Regions from separate parts of the Starkeya nomas genome, predicted to be linked through region 1. Evidence: predicted binding sites of a transcription regulator. Region 1 holds the regulator's gene; each other region holds the start of a gene.

What was found. Region 1 encodes PhoB, which activates phosphate uptake and scavenging genes when phosphate is short. Its sites were predicted from a motif close to TGTCATNNANCTGTCAT; they were not measured.
Region 2: the regulator PhoB is predicted to act here: its motif matches at 2,687-2,703, upstream of STARVERO_RS11680 (esterase-like activity of phytase family protein).
Region 3: the regulator PhoB is predicted to act here: its motif matches at 3,760-3,776, upstream of STARVERO_RS04550 (esterase-like activity of phytase family protein).
Region 4: the regulator PhoB is predicted to act here: its motif matches at 5,362-5,378, upstream of STARVERO_RS15545 (YdcH family protein).

The regions. Positions count from the first base shown of each region.
Region 1 is NZ_CACSAS010000001.1:3,695,228-3,702,452, forward strand. It holds gene STARVERO_RS17575 (ActS/PrrB/RegB family redox-sensitive histidine kinase) at 1-1,194, opposite strand, end outside; gene STARVERO_RS17580 (polyhydroxyalkanoate depolymerase) at 1,379-2,731, shown strand; gene STARVERO_RS17585 (bifunctional transcriptional activator/DNA repair enzyme AdaA) at 2,811-3,875, shown strand; gene phoB (phosphate regulon transcriptional regulator PhoB) at 3,896-4,597, opposite strand; gene phoU (phosphate signaling complex protein PhoU) at 4,635-5,348, opposite strand; gene pstB (phosphate ABC transporter ATP-binding protein PstB) at 5,374-6,195, opposite strand; gene pstA (phosphate ABC transporter permease PstA) at 6,204-7,037, opposite strand; gene pstC (phosphate ABC transporter permease subunit PstC) at 7,055-7,225, opposite strand, start outside.
Region 2 is NZ_CACSAS010000001.1:2,387,765-2,394,989, reverse strand. It holds gene STARVERO_RS11695 (TRAP transporter large permease) at 1-549, opposite strand, end outside; gene STARVERO_RS11690 (TRAP transporter small permease subunit) at 549-1,175, opposite strand; gene STARVERO_RS11685 (TRAP transporter substrate-binding protein) at 1,358-2,497, opposite strand; gene STARVERO_RS11680 (esterase-like activity of phytase family protein) at 2,765-4,981, shown strand; gene STARVERO_RS11675 (helix-turn-helix domain-containing protein) at 5,045-5,665, opposite strand; gene STARVERO_RS11670 (threonine ammonia-lyase) at 5,811-6,800, shown strand; gene STARVERO_RS11665 (glycosyltransferase family 4 protein) at 6,811-7,225, opposite strand, start outside.
Region 3 is NZ_CACSAS010000001.1:948,893-956,117, forward strand. It holds gene STARVERO_RS04535 (hypothetical protein) at 1-95, shown strand, start outside; gene STARVERO_RS04540 (alpha/beta hydrolase) at 346-1,050, opposite strand; gene STARVERO_RS04545 (DMT family transporter) at 1,256-2,119, shown strand; gene STARVERO_RS04550 (esterase-like activity of phytase family protein) at 2,308-3,678, opposite strand; gene recJ (single-stranded-DNA-specific exonuclease RecJ) at 3,888-5,708, shown strand; gene STARVERO_RS04560 (BaiN/RdsA family NAD(P)/FAD-dependent oxidoreductase) at 5,885-7,186, shown strand.
Region 4 is NZ_CACSAS010000001.1:3,254,982-3,262,206, forward strand. It holds gene STARVERO_RS15520 (EAL domain-containing protein) at 1-2,614, shown strand, start outside; gene STARVERO_RS15525 (YqgE/AlgH family protein) at 2,672-3,298, opposite strand; gene STARVERO_RS15530 (protein-disulfide reductase DsbD domain-containing protein) at 3,434-4,291, shown strand; gene STARVERO_RS15535 (peroxiredoxin) at 4,426-4,911, shown strand; gene STARVERO_RS15540 (YdcH family protein) at 4,963-5,169, opposite strand; gene STARVERO_RS15545 (YdcH family protein) at 5,409-5,585, shown strand; gene STARVERO_RS15550 (propionyl-CoA synthetase) at 5,840-7,225, shown strand, end outside.

The DNA of each region.
Region 1 (7,225 bases):
CTCGCTCTCCGGTTCGACATCGCGCCGCCAGCGATGGCGGCCGCGGCTCGTCACATAGGGAGCGCCGATACTGTCGATCAGCTCGGGCGGGAAGCCGGGGCCGTCATCCGTGATGGTGATGGTCACGTCCTCGCCGGTCCAGTTGGCGACGATGTTCACCCGGCTCTCGGCGAAATCGACCGCGTTCTCGACGATGTTGCCGAGGCCGTAGAGCAGGCCGGGATTGCGGGCGATGATCGGTTCGTCGCTTCCTTCCGCCGCCCGCGCCGGCAGCGTCACCGCGATGGTGATGCCGAAGTTCCGGTGCGGGGCGACGACATCCTCCAGGATGTGCGAGATCGGCATGCGGTCGAAAGGCGCGTCGCCGGCGCCGAGGCTGGTGAGCGTGCGCAGGATGGCCCGGCAGCGCTCGGCCTGTTCGCTCACCAGACGGACGTCGTCGCTCACCGGATTGTCGGGCGGCAGCGAGCGCGCGAGTTCCTTCGCCACCACGGTGATGGTGGCAAGGGGCGTGCCGAGCTCATGGGCCGCCGCGGCGGCGAGGCCGTCCAGCGCCGAGAGGTGCTGCTCGCGCGCCAGCACCAGCTCGGTGGCGGCCAGCGCCTCGGAAAGTTCGCGCGTTTCTTCCGCCACCCGCCAGGCATGCACGCCCATGAAGGCGATGGCGATGGCCAGCGCCAGCCAGTTGGCGACGAGATAGAGCGGCGGCAGCAGCGGCGCGGTGCCGACGAGGTGCCCGCTGCCGGCCCACGGCAGCGGCATCTGCCACAGCCCCACCAGCGCGGCACAGACCGCCGCGAGCACGCCGAGCAGCACGGTGGTGCGCGGCGACAGCGCGGTCGCCGAGATCAGCACGGGCGCAAGGAAGAGCAGCGCGAAGGGGTTGGCGAGTCCGCCGGTGAGGAACAGAAGCGCGGCGAGCTGGAGAATGTCATAGGCCAGCAGCCATGCCGCCTCGGCGTCCGACAGCCGCCGCGCACCGGGATTGCGCAGGCGCAGGGCGAGATTCAGCCAGGCGGAGAGCGCCACCACGGCAAGGCAGGCGCCGATGGGCAGCGAGAAGCCGAGCACCCATTCCACGAAGACGATGGCGAGGGTCTGGCCGGAAATAGCAAGCCAGCGCAAGCGGATCAGCGTGTCGAGCCGCAGCCCGAAAAAGCGTTCGCCGATCGGATGGTCGAGCGAGAGCGACATGGATTTGCCCCGTCCGCGACGCCCTGCCGGCGCCCGAGCGACCTCTATAGCCGCAGATGCCGCCAGAGGGCGAGAGCGGCGGCTTCGTTGACGTTGCCGTCAAAGAGCCTATTTATGTTGCAACGCACAAGAAAGCCGTCCCGAGAAAATCGACCGGAGACGGGCCCTGCGAAGGAGGCATGCCATGGCGATCGGCGTATTCGGAGATGTCCCGGACGCGGCGGAAGCGGCACAGACGCCGGCGGCGACGATCGAGACGACGTCGGCGTTGTCCAAGCCGCTCTACTGGATGTTCGAGATGGGCCACGCCGCCCTCGACCCGTTGCGGGTCATGGCGGATGCGGGGCGGCTCTACTATCGCAACCCGGCCAACCCGCTCGCCCATACCGGCTTCGGCAAGTCGATGTCGGCGGCGTGCGAGCTGTTCGAGCGCGCGACGCGGCGCTACGGCAAGCCGGACTGGGGCATCACCGAGACGGTCGTCGGCGCTACCCATGTGCCGGTCGAGGTCGAGACCGTGTGGGAGCGCCCCTTCTGTCGGCTACTGCACTTCAAGCGCGACTTTCCCCAGCAACCGCGCCGCCCGCAGCCCCGCATGCTGATCGTCGCGCCACTCTCTGGCCACTACGCGACGCTACTGCGCGGCACCGTCCAGACGCTGCTGCCAACCCATGACATCTACATCACCGACTGGGAGGACGCGCGCGACGTGCCGTCCGCCGCCGGCCGCTTCGATCTCGACGATTACATCGACTACGTGATCGAGATGTTCCGCCATCTGGGCGGCGGCGTGCATGCGCTTGCGGTGTGTCAGCCGGCCGTGCCCGTGCTCGCTGCCGTGGCGCGCATGGAGGCCATGGAAGACCCGAACGTGCCGGCCTCCATGGTGCTGATGGGCGGCCCCATCGACACCCGCGAAAGCCCCACGGCGGTGAACCATTTCGCCAAGGATCGCGGCATCGACTGGTTCCGCCGCAACGTCATCACTACCGTTCCATGGCCCCACCCCGGCGTGATGCGGCAGGTCTATCCCGGCTTCCTGCAACTGCATGGCTTCGTGTCGATGAACCTTGAGCGTCATCTCCAGGCGCATGCCGAGATGTTCGGCCACCTGGTGAAAGGCGACGGCGACTCCGCCGCCAAGCACCGCGAATTCTACGACGAGTATCTCTCCGTCATGGATTTGCCGGCGGAGTACTACCTTCAGACGTTGCAGTCGGTGTTCATCGACCATGCCCTGCCGCGCGGCACGCTGACCCATCGCGGCGAGAGGGTCGATCTCTCGAAGATCCGCAACGTGGCGCTGCTCACCGTCGAGGGCGAGAACGACGACATTTCCGGCGTCGGGCAGACGCAGGCCGCCCAGCGACTCTGCACGAACCTGCCCGACGACATGAGGGTGCACTACCTCCAGCCCACCGTCGGCCATTACGGCGTGTTCAACGGCTCGCGGTTCCGCGCCGAGATCGCCCCGCGCATCGCCGACTTCGTGCTCACGCACAACTGGCCGAGGAGAGGCCACAATCGGCAGGGTTGAGACAGCCGTCGGGACGCACGGCGAGAATAGACGCCCGATTTGCGGCGGCGTGATCTGATGGCCGTGCTAGGTCTGGGCCATGCTGTTCGACCTGCCCGATCCTGCCACGCTCTACCGCGCCCTTCTCGACCGTGACGAAGGGTATGACGGGCGGGCCTATGTGTGCGTGGCCACCACCGGCATTTTCTGCCGGATGACCTGTCCGGCGCGCAAGCCGCGCCCCGAGAACTGCACCTTCGTCTCGACGATCGGCGAGTGCATCGAGGCCGGCTTCCGCCCCTGCAAGCGCTGCCATCCGCTGCAGCCCGCCGCCTCCGCCGATCCGATGATCGGCACCCTGCTCGATGCCCTCGACGCGCGGCCGGAGCGACGCTGGAGCGAGGAGCATCTGGAGCGGATGGGCTTCGATCTGTCGACGGTCCGCCGTGCCTTCAAACGGCAGTTCGGCATGACCTTCCTTGAAATGGCGCGACACCGGCGCCTGCGCGAGGGATTCGAGACCCTGGCAGAGGGCGGCAGGGTGATCGAGGCCCAGCAGCAGGCCGGCTTTGAATCCCCCAGCGCCTTCCGCGCCGCCTTCGCCCGGCTGGTGGAGTGCGCGCCGGCCGAGATTTCCGGCCACGGAACGCTGCTGACCGACTGGATCCGCACGCCGCTCGGCGACATGATCGCGATCTCCAGCGCCTCGCATCTGCATCTTCTGGAGTTCGTCGAGCGCAAGGCACTCTCCACCGAGATTGGCCGGCTGCGCCAGCGCGCCAAGGGCGACCTCGGCATAGGAACCTATGCGCCGACGGAGCAGATCCGCGCCGAGCTGGATGCCTTCTTCGCCGGAACCTCCGCCGAGTTCCGTACCGCTCTCGCGCTCGACGGAAGCGCCTTCACCAGGGCGGTCTGGGCCGAGCTGCGACGGATCCCTCCCGGCGTGACGGTGAGCTACTCCGAGATCGCGCGCCGGATCGGGCAGCCCGCGGCCATCCGCGCCGTCGCGCGGGCCAATGGCGCAAACCAGCTGGCGCTCATCATACCCTGCCACCGCGTGATCGGGGCCGACGGCTCGCTGACCGGCTATGGCGGCGGGCTGTGGCGCAAGCAGCGGCTGCTGGAGATCGAACAGCAGTTCCGGCGCACATCCGCCGCCTGAGAAGGGGCGCGGCCCGCACCTCAATGCGCGCGGGCGAACATCTCGTTGAAGGAATAGCCGGAGCCGCGCACGGTGCGGATCGGATCGGGCTGGCGCGGGCGGTTCAGCGCCTTGCGCAGGCGCCCGACATGCACGTCCACCGTGCGCTCGTCGATATAGACGTCCTGCCCCCAGACGCCGTCGAGCAATTGCTCGCGCGAGTAGACCCGTCCCGGCGACTGCATGAGGAATTCCAGCAGACGGAACTCGGTCGGACCGAGATGCAGCTCGCGTCCTGCCCTGTGGACACGTTTCGTCTCGCGGTCGAGCTCGATGTCGCCGGCGCGCAGCAACGTCGAGATGTGCTCGGGCTTGGCCCGCCGCAGCAGGGCGCGCACGCGCGCCACCAGCTCGGGCACCGAGAAGGGCTTCACCACATAATCGTCCGCGCCGGTGGCGAGGCCGCGCACGCGCTCGGTCTCCTCGCCGCGGGCGGTGAGCATGAGGATGGGCATGCGCTCGGTCTCCGAGCGCGCGCGCAGGCGCCGGCACAGTTCGATGCCGGAGAGGCCCGGCAGCATCCAGTCGAGGATCAGGAGATCCGGCACACTCTCGCGCAGCCGGGTCTCCGCCTCGTCGCCACGGCCGACGCTCTCCACCGAGTAGCCCTCGGATTCGAGGTTGTAGCGCAGGAGGAGGGTGAGGGGCTCCTCATCCTCCACGATCAGAATATTGGTCGGCATGGTCGCGTTCCCGATCGTTCGCAGGGCGCCGATGGCCTCAGGCCGGGAACGCCACGCTGGTCAGGCTGCTGGTGTCCTGCTTCGGGCGTTCCTCGGTAAGGAGCTGACCGGTGGCGAGGTAGTGCACGGTCTCGGCGATGTTGGTCGCGTGGTCGCCGATCCGCTCGATGTTCTTGGCGCAGAACAGCAGGTGCGTGCACAGCGAGATGTTGCGCGGGTCTTCCATCATGTAGGTGAGAAGTTCGCGGAACAGCGAGGTGTAGAGGATGTCGACCTCGCCGTCGCGCTGCCAGACTTCCAGCGCCTTCGCGTCGTCGCGGCTGGCATAGGAATCCAGCACCACCTTGAGCTGCTCGAGCACAATGTTGGACATGTGCTCGACGCCGCGCACCAGCTTCTGCGGATGGAACTCGCCGGTGAGCGCCAGGACGCGCTTGGCGGTGTTCTTGGCGAGATCGCCGATCCGCTCCAGATCGTTGGCGATGCGCATGGCGGCGACGATCTCGCGCAGGTCGCTGGCCAGCGGCTGGCGACGGGCGATGGTGAGAACCGCCTTCTCCTCGATCTCCCGCTGCAACAGGTCGACCGGGCCATCGAGCACGATCACCTTCTGGGCGAGTTCGGTGTCACGCTTGACCAGCGCTTCCACGGAATCGGCGACCAGGCGCTCGGCCTGTCCGCCCATCTCGACCACGCTGCGGCCGATTTCCTTGAGGTCGGTGTCGAACGACGAGACGATATGTTCGGTCATGGGATCAGCCTCTCTCGTCGCCGGCTCAGCCGAAGCGGCCGGTGATGTAGTCGCGGGTCCGGGCCTCGCGCGGATTGGTGAAGATCTCGTTGGACGGGCCGACCTCGATCAGCTCGCCGAGATAGAAGAACGAGGTGATGTCGGCGCAGCGCGCCGCCTGCTGCATGTTGTGCGTCACGATGACGATGGTGAATTCCTGCTTCAGCTCGTCGATCAGGTCCTCGATCTTCGAGGTCGAGATCGGGTCGAGCGCCGAGGTCGGCTCGTCGAGCAGGATCACTTCCGGGCGCACTGCGATGGTGCGGGCGATGCACAGGCGCTGCTGCTGGCCACCGGACATGCCGAGCGCCGAGGTGTGGAGACGGTCCTTGGTCTCCTCCCAGATCGCCGCCTTGCGCAGGCACCATTCGACGCGCTCGTCCATCGCCGCCTTGCCGAGGCTCTCGTGCAGCTTCACGCCGAAGGCGATGTTGTCGTAGATCGACATCGGGAACGGCGTCGGCTTCTGGAACACCATGCCGATGCGCGAGCGCACCACGGTGGAATCCAGCTGCTTGCCGAGCAGATCGGCGCCGTCGAGCAGGATCTTTCCTTCCGCGCGCTGCCCCGGATAGAGCTGGTACATGCGGTTGAAGATGCGCAGCAGTGTGGATTTGCCGCAGCCCGAGGGACCGATCATCGCGGTGACGCGCTTCTCGGGAATGTCGAAGTTGATGTTCTTCAGCGCGTGGTTGTCGCCGTAGTAGAAATTCAGCTTCTCGACCTTGAGCTTGGGCTCCGCCGACGGCGCGGTGGCGCGGTTCACGGCGGAGGCGATGTCGATCGACGTTTCAGGTGCGAAGTTCATGGTCCGTCTCACTTCATCTTCGCCAGGACGAGGCGGGAAAGGATGTTCAGGGTCAGAACCCCGACGGTGATGATGAGGGCGCCCGCCCAGGCAAGAGCGACCCAGTCCTCGAACGGGCTGGCGGCGTACTGGTAGATGGCGATCGGCAGGCTCGCCATCGGCGCGTTGAGGCTGATCGACCAGCCATTGTTGCCGAGCGAGGTGAAGAGCAGCGGCGCCGTCTCGCCGGCGGCGCGGGCGAGCGCCAGCAGGATGCCGGTGACGATGCCGGCGCGGGCCGCGCGCCAGGTCACGAAGGTGACGACCTTCCACTGCGGCGCGCCGAGCGCGAAGGCCGCCTCGCGCAGGCCGATCGGAACGAGGTTCAGCATGTCCTCGGTGGTGCGCACCACCACCGGGATGACGAGGATGGCCAGCGCGATCGAACCCGCCCAGCCCGAGAAGCCGCCGAAGGGGACGACGAGGAGCTGGTAGACGAACAGGCCGATGAGGATGGACGGCGCGGAAAGCAGCACGTCATTGACGAAGCGCACCGCATTGCCGACATGCGTGCCGCGTCCGTTCTCGGAGAGGAAGGTGCCGCACATCAGGCCGATGGGCGTGCCGATGACGAGCGCCACGCCGATCTGGATCAGCGAGCCGACGATGGCGTTGAGAAGACCGCCCCCCGCGCCGGGCGGCGCGGTGATCTTGGTGAAGACGTGCGGGCCGAGCGCGGGAAGGCCGCGCGAGAGCAGCGTCCAGAGGATCCAGGCGAGAAACACCAGCGAGAGCGCGGCAAAGCCGGTGGAGATGGCCTTGACGGCGTAGTCGGTGGCGCGGCGACGGGCGAGCGATGCCATTTTTCAAAAACCTCCGCTCAGCCCTTGAGCCGGGACCGGACGAGCAGACGCGACAGCGCCAGCACGATGAAGGAAATCACGAACAGGATGAAGCCGAGCTGCAGCAGCGCCTGGAGCTTCAACGAGCCGATCGAGGCCTCGGGGAACTCGTTGGCGATGGTCGAGGCGATGGTGGCGCCCGGCGCGAA
Region 2 (7,225 bases), 1.3 Mb from region 1:
GATGAAGGCGGCGGCGTAGAGCTTCACCACCGAGACGCCGGCCGTGGCGCCGTAGAGGATGAGCATCACGCTGGGCGGGATGAGGATGCCCAGGCAGCCGCCGGCGCAGACGACGCCCGAGGCGATACGCGTGTCGTAGCCGGCGCGCAGCATGGCCGGGAAGGCGAGCAGCCCCATCAGCGTGACCACCGCGCCGACGATGCCGGTCGCCGTGGCGAACAGGGCGCAGGTGATCAGCGTCGCGACGGCGAGCGAGCCGGGGATCCAGCCCGCGGCGAGCTGGATGGAGCGGAACAGCCGGTCGAGGATGTTGGCGCGCTCGATCACATATCCCATGAACAGGAACAGCGGGATCGAGATCAGCACGTCGTTGGCCATCACCGAATAGGTGCGCTGGACGAAAAGCTGGAAGATGCTGTCGCCTTGCGTGAAGTAGCCGAAGCCGACGCCCAGGGCCATCAGCGTGAAGGCGATGGGGAAGCCGAGCATCAGGAAGATCAGGAACAGCACCAGCATCAGGATGCCGAGGGCGGGATCGGAGAGAAACATCACAGGGACCCTCGGGTGGTGGAGTCACGCTCGATCACGTTGAGCGCTTCTTCGGGATTGTCCTTGGTGGCAGCCTCCTCGAGGATGATCTTCTCCATCTCCTCGACGTCGTGCAGGCGCTGCGGCCAATCGCCGGTGCGGATGCAGATGAGGCAGCGCACGACCTCGACCACGCCCTGCAGCAGCAGCATCACGCCGGTGATCGGGATGAGCGCCTTGAAGGGCCAGATCACCGGTCCCTCGGGGCTGAAGGAGGAGTGCTCGTTGAGCAGGTAGGAGAGGTAGAAATAGTTCCACCCCGAATAGATCAGCGCCAGGATGCCGGGAAAATAGAAGAGGAAATAAAGGACAAGATCGACCTTCGCCTGGGTGGTGGGCGCCCATTTCCGGTAGATGAAGTCACCGCGCACATGGCCGTTGCGCGACAGCGTGTAGGCGCCGGCCATCATGAACAGCCCGCCATACAGCATCAGGCTGACGTCGTAGGCCCAGGTGGTCGGGTCGTGCAGGACGTAGCGGCGGAACACCTCGTAGGTGATCGCCAGCATGAGAAGGACGATGCACCAGGCGAACAGCTTGCCGATGAAAGCGTTCAGCCGGTCAACGCCGAGAAGGATGGATTGCATGGGGTGGCCTCGTGGCGACGGCCTTCGACGGCTCTCGCAAGGGCCGTCTCCTGGCGCAGGCGCATGCCGGCAGGGCACCCTGCGACGCGGCGCGCGCGTCCTCCGATGCGAAGCCGATGATGACGCGATGAAAGCCCGAACGCCCCCCTCCGGGTTCGGAGAGGGGCGCGCCGCATGGCGGGTCAGGCCGTCTTGAAGAAGTGGTCGTAGGCGAACTTGGAGTCCGGCTCATATTCGAGCCGGAAGCCGACAATGCGCTTCGCCCAGTCCTTCTGGCTGTCGATGACCTTCTTGAAGACCGGGTCGGCCGAGAGGTTGGCGATTACGGCATCCCAGGCCTTGAGCTGGGTTTCGAGCACCGGCTTGGGGGTCGGCATCACCTTCACGCCGCGCGCCTTGATCGCTTCGAGGTCCTTCGAATAGCGGTCCTGCGCCTTCCACATCATGGTGGAGGAGGTGGCGTCGGCCGCGCCGCGCAGGATTTCCTGCACATCCTTCGGCAGGCCCTCGAACTTGGTCTTGTTGAACAGGATCTCGAAGCATTCGAGCGCCTGATGGTAGCTCTGGATCATGTAGACCTTGGCCACGTCCGGGAAGCCGAGCACGAGGTCGGAGGACGGGTTGTTGAACTCGGCGCCGTCCAGCAGGCCGCGGTCGATGGCGGGCACGATCTCGCCGCCGGGCACGATGGTCACGGCCGCGCCGATCTCCTTGAAGAGGTCCGCTCCGAGGCCGACGGTGCGGTACTTCATGCCCTTCATGTCGTCGGCGCTGGTGATTTCCTTCTTGAACCAGCCGAGCGGCTGGCTGGGCATCGGCCCCGTCAGCATGCCCACGACGTTGAGCTTCAGCGTGTTCTGGACGAGGTCGTCATAGAGCTCCTGGCCGCCGCCATAGCGGATCCAGCCGAGCAGCTCGTCGGCGTCCCAGCCGAAGGCCGGAGCGGTGCCGAACAGCGAGAACGCCTTGTTCTTGCCGTACCAGTAGGCGGCGACGCCGTGGCCGCCGTCGAGGATGCCCGAGGATACCGCGTCGAGCATCTGGAAGGCGGGTACCACCGAGCCGGCCGGCAGAAGCTCGAGCTCGACGCGCCCGCCGGTCATGGAGTTGACGCGCTTCACATAGTCGCCGGCGAATTCGTGGAAGATGTCCTTGTTCGGCCAGGTCGACTGGAATTTCAGCTTGATGGGTGCCTGCGCGTGCACGGCCGGAGCGGCGACGACGGTCGCGCCGGCGGCGGCAGCAGCGGTGGCGATGAAGCGGCGTCGGCTGGTGCGGACGTCGTGACGCGCGTCCACACTCTTCCCTGACGTTTCGGTCATGGGCGGTTCCTCCTATGGCGTTTCCTCTGCGGGTCATGCCCGCCGGGCGGCGATTGATCGCCTTGTCCCGATGACGCAAGGAGACGATGCCGAAACGTCAAGCGCAAGCCCAAATTCGCGGCTTTACGGTAAAATGCGTCCTACCAAAGTCGAAAGGAATGACACATCTGCGGCACGCGCCGGTGATTTTGTCATCCGCCTGTCATTCAGGCGGATTTGAACGGCGTCGATGCGGGCCTCCGCCCGTTGCCCAGAGAGGGATCTTCCATGCGCGCGACTCTTCTTGCCGGCGTGTCGGCGGCGGTCTTCGGTCTTGCTGTCTCCACGGCCTCGGCCGAGGCCCCTGACGCGGCCTTCAACCGCATCTCGACTTTCAACGTGGTGGCGAACCTGCCCGCCGGCGCCGACCCGGCCAAGTCGACCGCCGCCGAGATCATCACCTTCACCGAGGACGGCCGGACGCTGATCTACAGCGACAGCCCCGGCAAGCGCATCGGCTTCATCGACATCACCGATCCGGCGATGCCGAAGCCGGCGGGCGTCGTCGCCCTCGACGGCGAGCCCACCACCACCGTGGTGATCGGCAGCAAGGCCTATGTCGGGGTGAATACCTCGGAATCGAAAGCCAATCCTTCTGGCCATCTCGCCGTGGTCGACATCGCCTCCCGCAAGGTCGAGGACAAGATCGATCTGGGCGGCCAGCCCGATTCCGTGACCAAGAGCCCTGACGGCAGCTACCTCGCCATCGCGATCGAGAACGAGCGCGACGAGGAAGTGAACGACGGCGCCATTCCGCAGTCTCCGCCGGGTAACCTGACCTATTTCGAGGTGAAGAACGGCCGCGTCGTCGACGAGTCCAAGAAGGTGGTGGACCTGACCGGCCTCGCTGCCGTCGCGCCGGAGGATCCGGAGCCGGAATATGTCGACATCAACGCCCGCAACGAGGTGGTCGTTACGCTTCAGGAGAACAACCACGTTGTGGTGGTCGATCTGCCGACCGGCAAGGTGACCTCGCATTTCTCCGCCGGCACCGTGGACCTCGACAAGATCGACACCAAGAAGGACAAGGTGATCGACCTGTCCGGCTCGCTGAAGGCGGTGCCCCGCGAGCCCGATACCGTGCAGTGGCTCGACGAGGACCGCTTCGTCATCGCCAATGAGGGCGACTGGAAGGGCGGCTCGCGCGGCTTCAGCATCTTCGACAAGACCGGCAAGCTGCTGTTCGAGAGCGGCGCGGCGCCTGAGCATCTCGCCGTCCGGCTCGGCCACTATCCCGACAAGCGCAACAAGAAGGGCATCGAGATGGAGGGCGCGGAAGTCGCGACCTTCGCCGGCGAGCGCCTGATCTTCGTCGCGTCGGAGCGCGGTTCGCTGGTCTTCGTCTATCGCGACAAGGGCGGTGCCGAGGCGCCGGAGTTCCTGCAGGTACTGCCGGGCGGCGTGGGACCTGAGGGCCTGATCGCCATTCCGGCCCGCGACCTGTTCGTCACCGCCTCGGAGACCGATCTGCGCGAGGATGGCGGCATCGGTTCGGTCGTCACCGTCTATCAGCGTCAACCCGGCGCGAAGCCGGCCTATCCGACGATCCTTTCCGCCGACGGGACGGACGGGCTGCCGATCTGGTGGTCGGCCCTGTCGGGCTTCGCCGCCGATCCGAAGACGCCGGGCAAGCTCTACGCCGTCACCGACAGCGCTTATGCCCAGGCGCGCATCCTGACCGTCGACGCCACGGCGCTGCCGGCGGAGATCGTCGCAGCGACCGTGCTCACCAAGGGTGGCGAGCCGGCCAAGGACCTCGATCTCGAAGGGATTGCCGTGCGTCCGGAAGGCGGCTTCTGGGTGGTGTCGGAAGGCAATCCGGAGAAGAAGGAGAAGCCCACGCAGAACCTGCTGCTGCGTGTCGACGCCGACGGGGTGGTCGCGGAGGAGATCGCTCTCCCGGAAGCGCTGGCCGGGCAGGCGACCCGCTTCGGCTTCGAGGGTGTGGCGGTGGCTGGTTCGGGCGCCGACGAGACCGTATGGATCGCCGTCCAGCGCGAGTGGAAGGACGATCCCAAGGGCTTCGTGAAGCTTCTCGCCTACAAGCCGGCGGTGAAGAGCTGGAGCTACGTGCGCTACCCGCTCGACACAGTTGCCAAGGGTTGGGTCGGCCTGTCCGAGCTCACGCCTTACAAGGACGGCTTCATTGCCATCGAGCGCGACAACCAGATCGGAGTGGACGCGAAGATCAAGAAGCTGACCTTCGTCTCGCTGAAGGGCGTGACGCCGGCGCCGCTGGGCAGCGAGGCGCAGCCGCCGGTCCTTTCCAAGAGCGAGGTGAAGGACCTGCTGCCGCTGCTTCAGGCGCCGAAGGGCTATGTGCTCGACAAGGTGGAGAGCTTCGCCATCGATGCCGCCGGCAACGCCTTCATCGTCACCGACAATGACGGTGTGGACGGTTCTTCTGGGGAGACGCAGTTCATCGCTATCGGCAAGCTGGACTGAGCAGCGGAATAGGTGAGGCGGGCGCTCCGGGGCGCCCGCTTATGTTTTGAAATTACTGGGTTTTCAGTCCAGAACGGCCGCCTTGAGCAGGCAGACCATGGTAGCATGCGCGTGCTCGCTACCGAGGTTGCGGATGATGTGGCGGCGGTCGCAACGGTAGCGTAGCGTCTCACCCGCCCGCGCGGTCTCGATGATGTCGCCGCACTCCACCTGGAGCTCGCCGGAGAGCACCGACAGGCACTCCACCGAGCCGCGCTGGTGGCCGTCGGAGACCAGCTCGCCGCCCGGTTCGGCAACGAAATCAAACCATTGCAGCCATTCCACCGTCTTGATCCAGCCGGTGATGGTGAGGCGGCACTTGCCGTCCTCGGAGACCAGGATCGGCGTGTCGCCACGGGTCAGGTGCTCGACGAAGGGCTCGTCGTCGGTCGCCGCCATGAAGCGATCGATCGATACATCAAGGGCTTGCGAGAGACGCCAGACGGTTGCGAGCGTCGGGTTGGTCTCGTTGCGCTCGATCTGGCTGATGATCGACTTGGCGACGCCGGACTGTTCCGAAAGCTCGGAAAGCGAGAGATTGTAGGCCTTGCGCAGGCGCTGGATGGTGCGGCCGAGCTGGCCCGTGATGGCCTGTGCCCCGGCATCCATGCCGCCTCGATCAAGACTGCGCGTGCGGCCCGACATGCCCGCTCCTGGTTTGCGTTATGGGACATACATTTAGGTCGCCCCGGCAAGGCGGTGCAAGCGTGGTGCGGCGAGTAGCGGAATCCGTAGCGCAACAGTGCCGAAATCGGGTGCGTGCTACCTGCTACCGGATTAAGCTCGTTGCATGATGCAGAGCAACGCACTCCCCACCATCGACGACGTGGCCTCCGCCGCCGAGCGCCTTTCCGGCGTGGCGGTGCGCACGCCGCTGATCTCCTCGCCGCGCCTCGACGAGATGGTCGGGGGCCGCGTGTTCCTCAAGCCCGAGCCGCTGCAGCGCACCGGCTCGTTCAAGTTCCGCGGCGCCTATAACCGCATTTCCCGCATCCCCGAGGACCAGCGCGCCGGCGGCGTGGTGGCCTGCTCGTCCGGCAACCACGCGCAGGGCGTGGCGGCGGCGGCGACGCTGATGGGCATGCCTTCGGTCATCGTGATGCCGAAGGATGCGCCGGCGATGAAGCGGGCGCGCACCATCGCCTTCGGCGGCGAGGTGGTGGAGTACGACCGTGAGCATGACGACCGCGACGCCATCGCCGGCGAGATCGCGCGCGAGCGCGGCGCGGTGTTCGTGCCGCCCTATGACGATTTCCACATCATCGCTGGGCAGGGCACGGTAGGGCTGGAGATCGCGGAAGACCTCGCCGCGCGCGGCCTCGTGCCGGACGTGGTGGTGGCCAACGCCTCTGGCGGCGGCCTGATCTCGGGCATCGCGCTGGCGGTGAAGCATCACTTTCCCGAGGCGCGGGTGATGACCGCCGAGCCGGCCGGTTTCGACGATCATGCGCGCTCCTTCCGCTCCGGCGGGCGCGAGCGCAACAACCGGGTCACGGGCTCGATCTGCGACGCGCTGCTGGCGGCGACGCCGGGCAAGCTGACCTTCGAGATTTCCTCGCGCATCGTCGGCGAGGGCGTGTCCGCCACCGACGAGGAAGTGGCGCGGGCGGTGGCCTTCGCCTTCGAGGAACTGAAGATCGTGGTGGAGCCCGGCGGGGCGGTGGCGCTGGCCGCCGTGCTGGCCGGCAAGCTGGACCTGAAGGGCAAGGTCGCCGCCATCGTGCTGTCCGGCGGCAATGTCGACGGCGCTCTCTTCGCCCGCTGCCTCGCCGCGGCCTGAAGACCGGAGCTCAGCTCACCGCAGCCTGCTGCCGGGCGGCGTTCGCGCGGGCGTGGGCGGTCTCGATATTGCCCAGGAACTGCTCGGTGCAGGCCCGCCAGGTGAAGCGCAGCGCATAGGCGCGCGCGGCGGCGCGGTCGAGTTCGAGCGCGCCGAGGGCCGACTGCCGGAGATCGTCCGCGAGGATGCCGACCGGCGTGCCCGAAGCGGCCTCGCCGATCACGTCGCGCGGGCCGGTGACGGGGAAGGCCGCGACGGGCAGGCCGCTCGCCAGCGCTTCCAGCAGCACGATGCCGAAGGTGTCGGTCAGGCTCGGAAAGACGAAGACATCGGCCGCCGCGTAGATGCGGGCCAGCGCCTCGCCTTCCTTCAGCCCGAGGAAATGCACGTTGGGGTGCCGCGCCTGAAGCTCGGCACGGGCCGGA
Region 3 (7,225 bases), 2.7 Mb from region 1:
CGCTGAAGCAGAGCCCGGAGGCCTTCGCGGCGCTGGTCGCCAAGTACGAGGCCGATCTCGCCGAGATTGCCAAGACGGTGAAGAAGGTCGCCTGAGCGCGCCTTCGCCGACGCATGAGGGAAGGCCGGCCACGGGGCCGGCCTTTTTGTTTTCCGGCGGTGCCGATCTGAAGGCCGTCATGGCCGGGCACGACGTGGTGTGGGTAATGGCCGGCGGCCTCGGGCGACTGCCTTCAACCCTTGTCATCCCGGCCGGAGCGTAGCGGAGAGCCGGGATCGCTTTCCATCCTGCGTGTGATCCCGGGCCGGCCTTGGCCGTCCGGGATGACGGCCGACGAAAACGGGATTACGCCCGCGCCGCGCCCTTCAGGAAATAGTCCACCCCGAGCTGCACCATGTCCGGCTGCGAGGCGTGCGGGCCGGGATGCTCGATATAGGTGAGCTCGTAGCCCGCGCCCCGCAGCTTGGCGGCATGCGCGCGGCCGGCGGTGTTGATCGGCGTCTGCGTGTCCTGCTGGCCGTGGGCGACGAACACCTTCGGGGAGCCCTCCTGTGCCAGCACGGTCATGAAGCCGGCCGAGAAGGCGAGGATGTGGGAGACGATCTGCCCGTTGCTCAGCCCGGTCGACAGCGAGTAGCTGCCGCCGTCCGAATGGCCGGCGAAGGCGAAATGGTCCGGGTCCAGCGTGAAGCGCGAGGCGACCTCCGCGAGGCCGCGGTCGAGCCGCTCGCGGTCGGGCCCGTTGCCGGCGATCACGATGTCCCAGGTGGGAAACTGCGACTGCGGCACCAGCAGCAGGAAGCCGCGCTCCTCCGCATGCCGGCGCATGATCGGCATGATCTTCTCGGCGCTGCCGCCACCGCCGTGGAACAGCGTCATCAGCGGCGTCGGCCGGGCCGGATCGATGCCCTCCGGCACGACCAGCACATAGTCGCGCTCGTCGAACAGGCCGAGATCGTGACGGCCGGCGGGAAGCGCCGGGCGGGTCGGGGCGGCGTGGCGGAAGTCGAGGCGGCCGAGCAGGGACAGGTTGAGCATGGCGCGCACCATAGTGCGCCCGCCGGTTCACGCAAGAAGGCGAGCGCGCGCCCTGTGCCATGAAGGGCACGCAGGGCTGATCTTGCCGCCGGCCTCTTTGCACGCGAACGGTGGAACGTTATCAGCGGCATTGTCGCGCGCGACTCGAATGCCGCGCCGGCGGCTAGCGGTTCGCCCAGAGGCCGCCTTTCCGCGTCCTCCCGCCTTCTGGTCCGCAATGCCGCTCAGGGACAAGCTGCTCGCCGTCGCCGTGATCTGCTTGTGGGCGCTCAACATGATCGTCATCAAGCTGGGCGTGGCGGAACTCCCGCCTATGCTGACCACGGCGCTGCGCTTCACGCTGGTTTCGGCGCTGCTGGTGCCGTTCACCTGCCTCTCGCGCAGGCAGCTGCCCGGCGTGCTGCTGGTGTCCGTCACCTTCGGCACCATCCATTTCGGTCTGCTCTTCGCGGCGCTGGAGCATGCCGAGGCGGGAACAAGCGCGGTCGTCATCCAATTGGGCGCGCCCATCGCGACGCTGCTGGCCTGCCTCTGGCTGCATGAGCCGCTCGGTCTCGTCCGGCTCGCCGGCCTCGTCATCTCGGTCGCCGGCATTGTGATCCTCGCAGCCGGCCCCACGCTGCCGCCGCCCCTGTCGCTGGTGCTGCTGGTGGTGAGCGCCAGCGGCTGGGCGGTGACGAACCTCATCGTCAAGCAGATGCCGGGCATCCGGCCGATGACGATGATGGGCTGGTCGTCGCTGTTCTCGGTCCCGCAGCTCCTGCTGGCGTCGTGGATCTTCGAGGCGGATCGTTGGGGAATGGTGGCCACCGCCGGCTGGAACGGCTGGTTCTCGGTCCTCTACAGTGCTGTCGGCTCGTCGATCATCGCCTATGGCATCTGGTACTGGCTGCTGCAGCGGCATTCGATCAATGCCGTGGTGCCCTATTCTATGCTCAACCCGCTGCTCACCGTGCTTTTCGGCATCGTGCTGATCGGCGACGATCCGTCGCCGGTGAAGATCATCGGCGCGCTGGTCATGGTGGTGGGCGTGGCGCTGATCCTGCGCAAGCCGACCACCACGCTGCCCGATACGGCGTGACGGAGCGCCATTTGACAAAGGCCTGACGTCATCCCCGGGCTCGGCCCGGGGATCCACGCCTCTCTTCTGCCTGTCTGAAGTCGTGGATGGCCGGAACTCAAGCTTGCCTGAGTTCCGCTTCCAACAACCGAAGCCGGCAACTGCCGGCTTCGGGACAAGCCCGGCCATGACGGCGTCCGGTGGAAGCCTCACTTGGCCTTCAGGAAATCGCCGACTTCGAGCAGGATCATCTCGTTGTCGTCCGCCTTCTTCGGGTCGCGGCTCGACGAGAAGGGCAGGTTGTTGTCGTTGCCGACGACGATGTGCGTGGCATCGACCACGTCGACATTCTCGATGGTGAAGAACGGAAAGGTCAGCACGCCGTCATTGAGCGGCTTGCGGGCCTTCTTGTCGGGGTCGGCGATCTTCATCAGGTCGATATGGCCGATCTTGCGCACCGGCTGGCCGACATTCGCATCCGTCAGCTCGACCTTGTAGACGCGCTTGAACTTGGCGAGGTCGTGGAAGCAGTCCGGGCCCTTGGTGCCTTCCGCGCAGGCCTTGTCGGCAGTGCCCTCGGCATTGTCGCGCTCGATGATCAGGCCGGTGGTGCCGTCGATCATGTTGAAGTCGCCGATCGCGTTGCCGTTCTGCTCCAGCACGTACTGCCACACGCGGCCGGTCCACTTCTGCTGACCGATGTCGAATTCGAGGATCGGCAGGAATTCCTTGCCGTCGGCGGTCTTCTGCCAGTCCTTCTTCGCCGCGTCCCAGAGCGGACCTTCGAGCAGGGCGTAGAGGAACTTGCCGTCCTTGGAGGCGGCCATGCCCTCGAAGCCCTTGGAGCGGCGGGCGTTGAACTCGGCCGGCTGGTTCGGCGCGCCGGCGGAGGCGACGAGGTAGTTGTCGGGGGAGCGCACCGGCGCCTCGCCGGCGACCGTGTCGAACACGGCGAGCACCTTGCCGGTCTTGTCGGCCTTGATCAGGAAGGGGCCGAACTCTTCCGCGATCCACAGGTCGTCGCCGATGATCTGGAAGCTCTCGAGGTCGAAGTCGGAGCCGGTGAGATAGCGCTTTTCGGTGCCGTCATGGACGATGCGGAACGGCACCTTCTTGTCGGGGTCGGTGAGGAAGACGGTCTCGACCGGCTCGAAGGCGCCCGTGGCCCAGTCGATCTTGTAGCGGTTGAGATAGAGCGCCGAATCCGGGCTGTTGGCCTTGGAGCCGAAGCCGTTGTCGGTGAGGATCCAGAAAGTGCCGTCCGGCATCACCTTGACGCCCGAATGCCCCTGGCGCGGCTGGCCCTTGAACGGCACGGAGACGCCGGTCGGACGCCCGCCGGACTTGCCTTCCACCGTGCCGATGGCCTCGACGCGCTTGCCGGTCGTGTACTTGCCGGAGGTCTTCAGGTCTTCCGGCGCGTCGGCCGGCATCTCGATGAAGCTCTCCGCCGGCAGCACGGCGTGGCCGGCGAGGGTGGCGGGGTAGGTCTGGTCGGCACGGGCGCCGGAGGAGGCGAGGGCGACGAGCGCCAGCGCGGCGCTCGCGAGCAGGGAGTGGCGGGAGACGATGCGGGCCATGGCGGTTCTCCGTTGGGAAGGGGCGGCGAAGCCGGGAGCGCCCTTCCTGACCCGCCGCCATGTCGGCCAAGCAACGAAGCGATGACGGAGCGATGACGCTCCCCGCCCGCGTCGCGGCTCCTATTGGCCGGGCGAAAACCGCGGCGCAGGCGTGCCGTGCGCGGGGAACGGCTTCATGCGCGCGGCGCATCGTGCTTATCCTGCGGGCCATGAGTCTCGTCCTTCCCACCGCCGCGCCGGCGCCCCGGCCGTTCCTCGGCGTCTCCCGCTCGGTCACGGGCCGCTTCTGGCGCGAGCGCCTCGACGCGCGCGCCGCGCAGGCCACCCTCGCCATGGTGCAGCGTCACGGCGTGCCGGAGATCCTCGCCCGCGTGCTAGCCGGGCGCGGCGTCGGCATCGACGAGGTCGAGGCGTGGCTCGACCCGACCGTGCGCCGCCTGCTGCCCGATCCCGACACGCTCACCGATATGGGCGCCTGCGTCGCCCGGCTGGCCGACGCGGTGGTGAAGGGCGAATCCGTCGCGGTGTTCGGCGACTACGACGTGGACGGCGCCACCTCGACCGCCCTGCTGGTCGAGGTGCTGCTCGCCGGCGGGCTCGATCCCGCCTTCCACATTCCCGACCGCATCTTCGAGGGCTACGGCCCGAACATTCCCGCCATCGAGGCGCTGGCCGCGCGCGGCGCGAGCCTGCTCGTCACCGTCGACTGCGGCACGATGAGCTTCGAGCCCTTCGCCCGCGCCCGCGAGATCGGCCTCGACGTCGTGGTGATCGACCATCATCAGGCGGGCGAGACGCTGCCCGCGGTCGAGGCGCTGGTGAACCCCAACCGCGTGGACGACCTCTCCGGCCTCGGGCACCTGTGCGCCGTCGGCCTCGTCTTCGTGGTGGCGGTCGGGCTGGTGCGGGAGCTGCGCCGGCGCGGCTGGTGGAACGCGGAGCGGCCCGAGCCGGACCTGCTGGCCAGCCTCGACCTCGTGGCGCTCGGCACGGTGGCCGACGTCGTGCCGCTGCTCGGCCTCAACCGGGCCTATGTCACCAAGGGCCTCCTCCAGCTGAGGAAGCGCGAGCGCCCCGGCCTCACGGCGCTGATGGACGCCGCGCGCCTCTCCGGCCCCCCCAAGGCCTGGCACCTCGGCTTCCTGCTCGGCCCTCGCATCAATGCCGGCGGGCGCATCGGCGACGCGGGTCTGGGCACCCGGCTGCTGCTCACCCGCGATCCCATCGAGGCGCAGGCGATCGCCGCCGAGCTCGACCGGCTGAACACCGAGCGCCAGCAGGTCGAGCGGGCCATCGTCGCCGAGGCGGAAGCCGAAGCCGAGGCCGCCCTCGGTCTAGCGGGCGAGGGGGCGGTGATCCTCTCCAGCGGGCAGGGCTGGCATCCCGGCGTGGTCGGCCTCGTCGCCGCGCGGCTGAAGGAGAAGTTCGGCCGCCCGGCCTTCGCCATCGCCTTCACCGGCGAGACCGGCGCCGGCTCGGCCCGTTCCATCCCCGGCGTCGATGTCGGCCGGGCGGTTCGCGGGGCGGTCGAGCTCGGCCTTCTGGTGAAGGGCGGCGGCCACGCCATGGCGGCGGGCCTCACCGTGGCGCGCGACCGGCTCGGGGACCTGCGCGCCTATCTGGAGGAGGCGCTGACCGTCTCCGTCGAGGAGGCGCGGGCGGTGGACGAGACGATGATCGACGGCGCCCTCTCGGCGGCCGGCGCGACGCCGGATCTCGTCGACCTCATGGAGCGGGCGGGGCCCTACGGCGCCGGCAATCCGCAGCCCGTCTTCGCCTTCCCCGCCCATCGCGTCGTCTATGCCGAGGCGGGCAATGCCGATCAGGTGCGGGTGCGCCTGCGCGGCTCGGACGGGGCGGTCATCTCCGGCGTCGCCTTCCGCGCGGCCAACGCCCCGCTCGGTCAGGCGCTGATGGCGGCGCGCGGCCAGCAGGTCCATGTCGCCGGAACGCTCGATCTCGACACCTGGCAGGGGCGCACGCAGGTGAGCCTGCGCGTCAGCGACCTCGCCTCAACGGAAATGCCGTGAGAATACATGGCGTTGCACCAGGTTCCGGAATCAGTTCGTCAGACTGTTGAATCGGTGTTTGAAGCCGTCGCGGAACCTCTTCCACCAGCGGAATCGCCCACCGCGTTCCCCGGCCCAAGCGGCTGGCGGCACTGCGGAATTAAGACCGCGTTAACCCTGAATCGAAAGCTCAGCCGGTGATTCCAAGCCACGACAGCGACTCGCGGATTCCCTCGGTAGCCGTCATCGGCGCCGGCCCGGCGGGTCTGATCGCCGCCGAGACGCTGGCGCGGGCCGGCTACCGGGTGACGGTCTATGAGCGCATGGCCTCGCCGGCGCGAAAATTCCTCATCGCCGGGCGCGGCGGGCTGAACCTCACCCATTCCGAGCCGCGCGCGCCGTTCCTCGCCCGCTACGGCGCGGCGGCGGAGTGGCTGGCGCCGATGATCGACGCTTTCCCGCCCGGCCGGCTGCGCGCCTTTGCCGAAGGGCTCGGCGAGGCGACCTTCGTCGGGTCGAGCGGCCGCGTCTTCCCCAGGAGCTTCAAGGCGTCGCCTCTGCTGCGCGCCTGGCTCGGGCGGCTGGAAGGGCTCGGCGTGCGGCTGGCGAGCCGGCACCGCTGGCTCGGCTGGGGCGCCGGGGGAGCGCTGCGCTTCGAAACCCCGGAGGGCGAAGGCGAGGTCGCCTGCGACGTCGCCATCCTCGCGCTGGGCGGCGCGAGCTGGCCGCGCCTCGGCAGCGACGGCGGCTGGGTCGCGATCCTCGAGGAGCAGGGCATCGCCGTCGCGCCGCTGCGTGCCGCAAACAGCGGCGTGCGCATCGGCTGGTCGGACGCGTTCCGCACCCGCTTCGCCGGCGAGCCGCTGAAGCGCATCGCGCTCGCGGTCGAGGGGGTGAGCGTGCGCGGCGAGGCGATGATCGATGCCGCCGGGCTGGAGGGCGGCGCGGTCTACGCCCAGTCCGCCCGGCTGCGGGAAGCCATCGCCCGCGAGGGGCAGGTCGTCTTCGAGATCGACCTGCGGCCGGACCTCGGCCTTGATGCCCTCGCGGCCCGGCTGGCGCGCGCCCGCAAGGGCGAGACGCTGGCGAACCGGCTGCGCAAGGCGGCCGGCCTTGCCCCCGCCGCGGCGGGTCTCCTGCGCGAGGCGGCGTTCCCGCTGCCGGCCGAGCCGGAGGCGTTGGCGCGGCGGATCAAGGCCGTTCCGCTGGCGGCGACCGCCATGGCGCCGCTGGAGCGGGCGATTTCCTCGGCCGGGGGCATCGTGCGCGCCGCGCTCGACGAGCGGCACATGCTCCGCGCCTGTCCCGGCGTCTTCGCCGCCGGCGAGATGCTGGATTGGGAGGCGCCGACCGGCGGCTATCTCCTGCAGGCGAGCTTCGCCACCGGCTTCGCGGCAGCCTTTGGCGCGCTGCAATGGCTGAACCGCCCCGCGCCGGAGGCGTGGGCCGGTCCGTGGGCGGCCGGGGATGAGAGTGAAATGGCGCGGGACGACAGCTGAGGGAGCGCGTGCCGTCGTCCCGCGCGGTTCACGAGACCT
Region 4 (7,225 bases), 440 kb from region 1:
CCTCACCATCCTGTTCGTGGTGAAGGGCAGCGCGATGTTCCCGGCGGCGGCAGCGCTCGCCTGGGCGGTGCTCGGCTATATCGGCCTCGATTTCGGCTTCTGGTCGAAGGTGTTCGGCATCTCGCCGCTGGCCCAGCAATTCTGGCGCGCGGCGGGCGAGGCGATCCTCGCCGCGACGCTGGTGGTGTTCCTCTTCGCCTATCTCAACCTCAACCGATGGCACGTGCGCTACGCGCATGTCACCGCCGGCTGGCTGGTCTTCCTCGCCGCCATCGTCGGCCTCGCGCTGCTCGACCCTTCGGCGGCGGCCGGCATCGCCCGCCCCTCCCTGCTCGTCGTCTCCTTTATGGGCTTCGGCGTGGTGATGTGGCTCGCGCTGCACCGCTACGACCGCGCCGTGCTGATCATCCCGACCCTGTTCCTGCTGGTCGTGTGGGTGATCACGGCCGGCATGGCGGTCTCCGGCCGCATCGGCAACGATCTCGTGGCCCCCGCCCTGCTCGGCGGCCTCGTGCTCATCGTCATGCTGATCGGCTTCACCGTCATGCAGCACGCCTTCGCCGGCATCGGCTCGGTGGCCGGCAGCGCGCAGGAACTGGAGCGCCGGGCGCTCGCCGTCGCCGGTTCCGGCGATATCGTGTGGGACTGGGACGTCGACACCGACCGCATCCATGTCAGCCCCGAGGCCGAGCACATGCTGGGCCTCAAGCAGGGCACGCTGGAGACCGAGGCGGCCGGCTGGCTCGACATCATCCATCCCGGCGACCGTGACCGCTTCCGCGCCACGCTGGACGGGCTGCTCGACCAGCGGCGCGGGCGCATCGACCAGGATTTCCGCCTGCGCGCGCATGACGGCCACTATCTGTGGTTCAACCTGCGTGCCCGGCCGGTGGTCGGCACCGATGGCGAGGTGGTGCGTTGCATCGGCACGCTGTCGGACGTCACCGACACCCGTACCGCCGAAGAGCGCATGCTGCACGACGCCGTGCACGACAACCTCACCGGCCTGCCCAACCGCGAGCTGTTCCTCGACCGCCTCTCCGCCGCCAACGGGCTCGCGCGCACCGACGAGCAGATCCGCCCGACGGTGATGCTGATCGATCTCGACCGCTTCAAGCAGGTCAACGCCAGCCTCGGCATGCCGGCCGGCGACTCCATCCTGCTCACCGTCGCCCGGCGCCTGATGCGCCTCGTCAAGCAGCAGGACACGCTCGCTCGCCTGGGCAGCGACCATTTCGCGCTGATCCTGCTCTCCGAGCGCGACCCCGAGCGCATCACCGCCTTCGCCGATACGCTGCGCCGGACCCTGCGCGCGCCCATCACCTTCGGCGACCGCGAGATCTTCATCACCGCCTCCATCGGCCTGCTGCTCGCCGACGGGCAGAAGCGCACGCCGTCCGAGATGCTGAAGGACGCGGAACTGGCGATGTATTTCGCCAAGCGCGTCGGCGGCGACCGCATCGAGGTGTTCCGGCCGTCGATGCGCACCCACAAGCTCGACCGCCTCACCATGGAGACGGACCTGCGTCAGGCGCTGGAGCGCAACGAAATCAGCGTCGTCTACCAGCCGGTGGTCGATCTGACCTCGCGCAACATCGCCGGCTTCGAGGCCATGGTGCGCTGGCAGCATCCGACCCTCGGCCTGCTCGGCCCCGACGATTTCATCGGCATCGCCGAGGACACCGGCCTCACCGTCGATATCGGCCTCTTCGTGCTCGACACCGCCGCCCGCCAGCTCGGCGTGTGGCAGCGCAGCCTGCGCGGCGATCCGATCTTCGTCTCGGTCAACATCTCCTCGCGACACATGCTGCGCCACGACCTGCTGCAGGACCTCAAGGCGGTCCTCGCCCGCAATGTCGTGGCCCCCGGCACGCTCAAGCTCGAGCTTTCCGAGACGCTCGCCATGGAGAACCCGGAATACGCCTCGCAGATCCTCCTGCGCATGCGCGAGCTCGGCGCCGGGCTGACGCTGGACGATTTCGGCACCGGCTATTCCTCGCTGGCCTATCTCCAGCGCTTCCCGTTCGACAGCATCAAGGTCGACCGCACCTTCATGAAGGCGCTCGGCCGCGCCGGCAACAAGACCCAGCGTCCGATCATCCTGCGCACCATCATCAACATGGCGCATGACCTCGGCATGGACATCATCGCCGAGGGCATCGAGACCGAACAGGTTGCCGCCGCGCTCGCCAAGCTCGGCTGCCGTTACGGGCAGGGGCGGCTGTTCGGCGAACCGATGAGCGCCGACGATGCGCGCAAGCGCCTCCAGCCCGAGCAGGCCCCCGCCTCGCTGCTGGAACGCGGACGTCAGCTGTCGCGCGGTGCACGGGCCGTCGCCGGCCTCGGCGCATCGAAGCCGGCCGAGAACGCCGCCGCGCCGCGCGAGAAGGCGGCTGCGGCAACCGAGGGCTCCGAAGCGGCACAGACTGCCGGCACGCAGAGCGCGGCCGCGCCGGCCGCGCAGCCGCAAAGGCTGGCCCGGCAGGCCTCGCAGACCGCTGCCGGCAAACCGGCGGCGAGCGCGGAAGCGCCGACGGCGCGGACCCCCACCGCCAAGCCGGCCGCAACGCCGGCGGCGGACACCGCCGCCTCGAGCCCCGTGTCGTCCAGCTGACCGGATTTTCCGCCTGATCCTGGGCGGAGGGCATCCCCGAACCGCCGGCCCCACCCCTCAGGCGTGGCCGGCATCCGAGGACAGCATGCCCGGATCGATGCCGATCTTGCGCAAGGCAAGATCGTATTTCGCCCCCGCCTCGGCGTCGAACACCAGCCCGCGGTCGGCCGGGCAATGCAGCCAGCCATTCTGCTGGATTTCATTCTCCAGCTGCCCCGGCGCCCATCCCGCATAGCCGAGCGCCAGCACCGCGCTGGCGGGGCCGCCGCCGGTGGCGATGGCCTTGAGGATGTCGAGCGTCGCCGTCAGGCAGATGCCGTCATCGATCGGCAGGGTCGAATCCTGGATGAAGAAATCGGCGCTGTGCAGCACGAAGCCGCGTCCGGTCTCCACCGGGCCGCCGCGCAGCACTTTCACACCCTCCGCGCTGTGCGGCAGGCTGATGCGCTCGTCCTGCGGGATGACGTCGAGCTGCACCAGGAGGTCGGTGAAATTGATGTGATTCGCCGGCTGGTTGACGATGATGCCCATCGCCCCTTCCGCCGAATGCGCGCACAGATAGATGACCGCGCGGGCAAACCGCTCGTCGCGCATGCCGGGCATGGCGACCAGCATCTGCCCATCGAGAAAGGTCCCGCCCGAATTGCCGCCGGAACCCGTGCGGCGCTCTCGTCCGATCCACATACAAGGAAGCGTAAACCCCATCGGCGCATTTTCAAGCCCGCTTCCGGCGTAGGCGGACAACCGTATGGAGGCCCTCACATGAAAGTGCGCCGCCGCCGCTTTCGCAATGCAACGGGAAACGCTACGGCATTGGGCATGATTTCGGATCTGCGTTCGGACCTGCGCCTCGCCGCCTTCTGCGCCCTCGCCGCTGTTCCGTTTCTCGGGGCGGGAGCGGCGCGCGCCGAATTGATGTCGGACTGGTCCTCGCCGGTCGGCACGGCGGTCAGGCTCGTTGCCGGCGCGCCCGACGGCAAGGCCGTGACCGGCGGCGTCGAAATCCGCCTCACGCCCGGCTGGAAGACCTACTGGCGCTATCCCGGCGACAGCGGCGTACCGCCGCATTTCGACTGGAGCGGCTCGCAGAACGTCGAGAACATCGAGGTTTTGTGGCCGGCGCCGGTGCGCTTCGACGACGGCGGCTCCTTCTCCATCGGCTACAAGAGGGACGTGGTGATCCCGTTCCGCGTCATCCCGCGCGACGCGGGCAAGCCGGTCGAGTTGCGGCTGAACCTCGACTTCGCCGTCTGCGAGAAGATCTGCCAGCCGGCCAGCGCCTCACTGACCCTCGACGTGCCGTCGGACGGCGCGGCCCCCTCACCGCCGATGCTGGTCAATGCCCTCGCCACGGTCCCGCGCACGACGCAGATCGGCGCCGCCGGCGAGCCGGCAATCGCCTCCGCGGAGCTGCGCGAAGGCGGGGACGGCCCTTCGATCCACATCGAGGCCCACGTGGCCGACGCCGCGAAGGCCGATCTTTTCGTCGAGGGCCCGAACGAGGACTGGGCCCTGCCGCTGCCGAGCCGCGAGACCGGGCCGGACGGGCGCACGGTCTTCGTGCTGCCGGTGGACGGCGTGCCGAAAGGTGCCGACATCGCCGCGACCAAGCTGCGTTTCACCCTGGTCGACGGCAACCGCGCCGTCGAGGTGGACGCCCCTCTTTCCGCACGCTGAAGCCGCTTCCCGACACGCGGGAAATGACTATTCTACCCCGCGACCGGGCCCGCCGGTCGCGGCGGGCTCCGTGCGCGCGAGCTGGCGGCGGGCACCGTTCCCAACCGCTTTCCCGCGTATGAAAGGAAATGCCCATGACGATCAAGGTCGGCGACCAGCTGCCGAGCGCCACCTTCCGCGTCGCCACCGCGGACGGCCCGGTGCCGAAGACCACCGAAGACATCTTCACCGGCAAGAAGGTCGTCCTGTTCGCCGTGCCGGGCGCCTTTACGCCCACCTGCCACAAGAACCATCTGCCGAGCTTCATCGCCCGCGCCGATGAGATCCTCGCCAAGGGCGTCAGCACCATCGCGGTGACGGCGGTCAACGATCCCTTCGTCATGGAAGCCTGGCAGAAGGCCTCGAACGCCGGCGACAAGATCCTCTTCCTGTCGGACGGCAACGGCGAGTTCGCCAAGGCCATCGGCCTCGACCTCGACGCTTCCGGCGCCGGTCTCGGCCTGCGCTCCAAGCGTTACTCGATGCTGATCGAGGACGGCGAGGTGAAGGTCCTCAATGTCGAGGACGTGCCGAGCAAGGCCGACAAGACCAACGCCGACGTGCTGCTCACGCAGTTCTGAGTGGATTGCCACGGCTCCCGGCGCCCGCGCCGGGAGCTTCCCATCGCCCTGTCAGGCGATGATGTCGGGGCAGATCTGATCCTCGATATAGCCGATGCGGTCCTTCAGCATCAGCTTGCGCTTCTTGAAGCGCGCGAGCTGCAACTGGTCGTTACCCGGCATTTCCTGCAGCGTCTCGATCGCCACATCCAGATCGCGATGTTCCTGCCGCAGGCGCTCAAGTAGCGCCAGGAGCTCGCGTTCCTCATCTGCCGTCATGTGCCAAACGCTCGACCCAAACCCCGACTCGCCCCGGCTTGCGCGGGAGCAGGGACGGAGTATCGCCGTCCTCGCGACCGGCTGCAACAGCGCCCGCCGACACCTGGTCTGCAGCCCTGCCGTGACGCGCCAGGACGCCCCGCTGCCATGCTGCACTGCAGCGCATCGATTCGTCGACAGCCCGATCTACCCGTGACAGACTGATGACGTTCACTTCGAAAGACAGGGAGATACTGTCCATGTCCATGCAGGCGCATGTTGCGGAGTTGGAACGACGTCACCAGGCATTGGAGAAGGAACTACGGGAAGAGGTTGCTCGTCCCGCGGCCGACGATTCACGCATCGCCGACCTCAAGCGGCGCAAGCTGCATCTCAAGGACGAGATCACACGTTTGAAGGACGCGACCCTCCATTAGGAGAGTCATGATGCGGGTTCGACGGCCCGCATCCCCGCAACAGGCTCCGACCGAGCGTCGGGGATCATCGCTCGGCCGCCGGCTCCACGCCGGCGGTTCGCATTTCGGGCCCCGCATCCCGCGCCTCGCCGCGTTTCCCAGCCCTCCGCCCGGACACTCGACGAAGGGCGTAAGCAATTGAGCGTTCTTGTCACGCAAAGAGAGACACCGGAATGTGCCGGTAACAAGAACGATACCCGTGGGAGGCTCCCGAAATGACCGGCTCCGCCAGCCGCTATCCTGACGTTTATGCGCAGTCCATCCGCGATCCGGAGGGCTTCTGGCGCGAGGCGGCCCGTGGCATCGACTGGTTCGAGGAGCCGCGCCGGGCCTTCGATCCGGCGCTCGGCATCTACGGGCGCTGGTTCCCCGGCGGCGTCACCAATGTCTGCCACAACGCCGTGGATCGCCATGTCGCGAACGGGCGCGCCGCGCAGCCGGCCATTTTCTACGACAGCCCCGTGGCCGGGGCGAAGCGCACCGTCACCTATGGCGAGTTGCAGACCGAGGTGAGTGTGCTTGCCGGGGTGCTGCGCGAGCTTGGCGTCGGCAAGGGCGACCGCGTCGTCATCTACATGCCGATGATTCCGGAAGCAGTGTTCGCCATGCTCGCCTGCGCCCGCATCGGCGCGATCCATTCGGTGGTGTTCGGCGGCTTCGCGGCGGCGGAACTGGCGAGCCGCATCGAGGACGCCCAGCCCAAGGTCGTGCTCTCGGCCTCCTGCGGCATCGAGCCCTCGCGCATCGTCACCTACAAGCCCCTGCTCGACCTCGCCCTCACCATGGCGAAGCACCAGCCGGAAGCCTGCGTGGTCTTCCAGCGTCCGCAGGTGGAGGCCAAGCTCCAGCCCGGCCGGGACCATGACTGGGCGGCGCTGCGCGAGAAGGCGATCGCCGGCGGCATGGCGGCCGAATGCGTGCCGGTCGAGGCGACCGACCCGCTTTATATCCTCTACACGTCCGGAACGACCGGGAAGCCGAAAGGGGTCGTGCGCGACAGCGGCGGCTATATCGTGGCGCTGCGGTGGTCGATGGAGGGGCTCTACGGCGTCGAGCCGGGCGAGGTCTTCTGGTCGGCCTCCGACATCGGCTGGGTCGTCGGCCATTCCTACATCATCTACGCACCGCTGCTCACCGGTTGCACCACCGTGCTCTACGAGGGCAAGCCGGTCGGCACGCCCGATGCGGGAGCCTTCTGGCGGGTGATCGAGGAATACAAGGTCGCGGCGCTGTTCACTGCCCCGACCGCGCTGCGCGCCATCAAGAAGGAAGACCCGGACGGCGTGCTGATGCGCGACTACGACCGCTCCAGCCTGCGCACGCTCTTCCTCGCCGGCGAGCGCGCCGATCCCGACACCGTGGAGTGGGCGCAGAACAAGCTGGACGTCCCGGTGGTCGATCACTGGTGGCAGACCGAAACGGGATGGGCCATCGCCGGCAACCCGGTCGGCCTCGGCGCCCTGCCGATCCGCGTCGGCTCCACCGGCGTGCCGATGCCCGGCTATCAGGTCGACATACTGGACGAGGGCGGCCACCCGGTCGGCGCCGACCGGATGGGGTCCATCGCCATCAAGCTGCCGCTCCCTCCCGGCTGCCTGCCG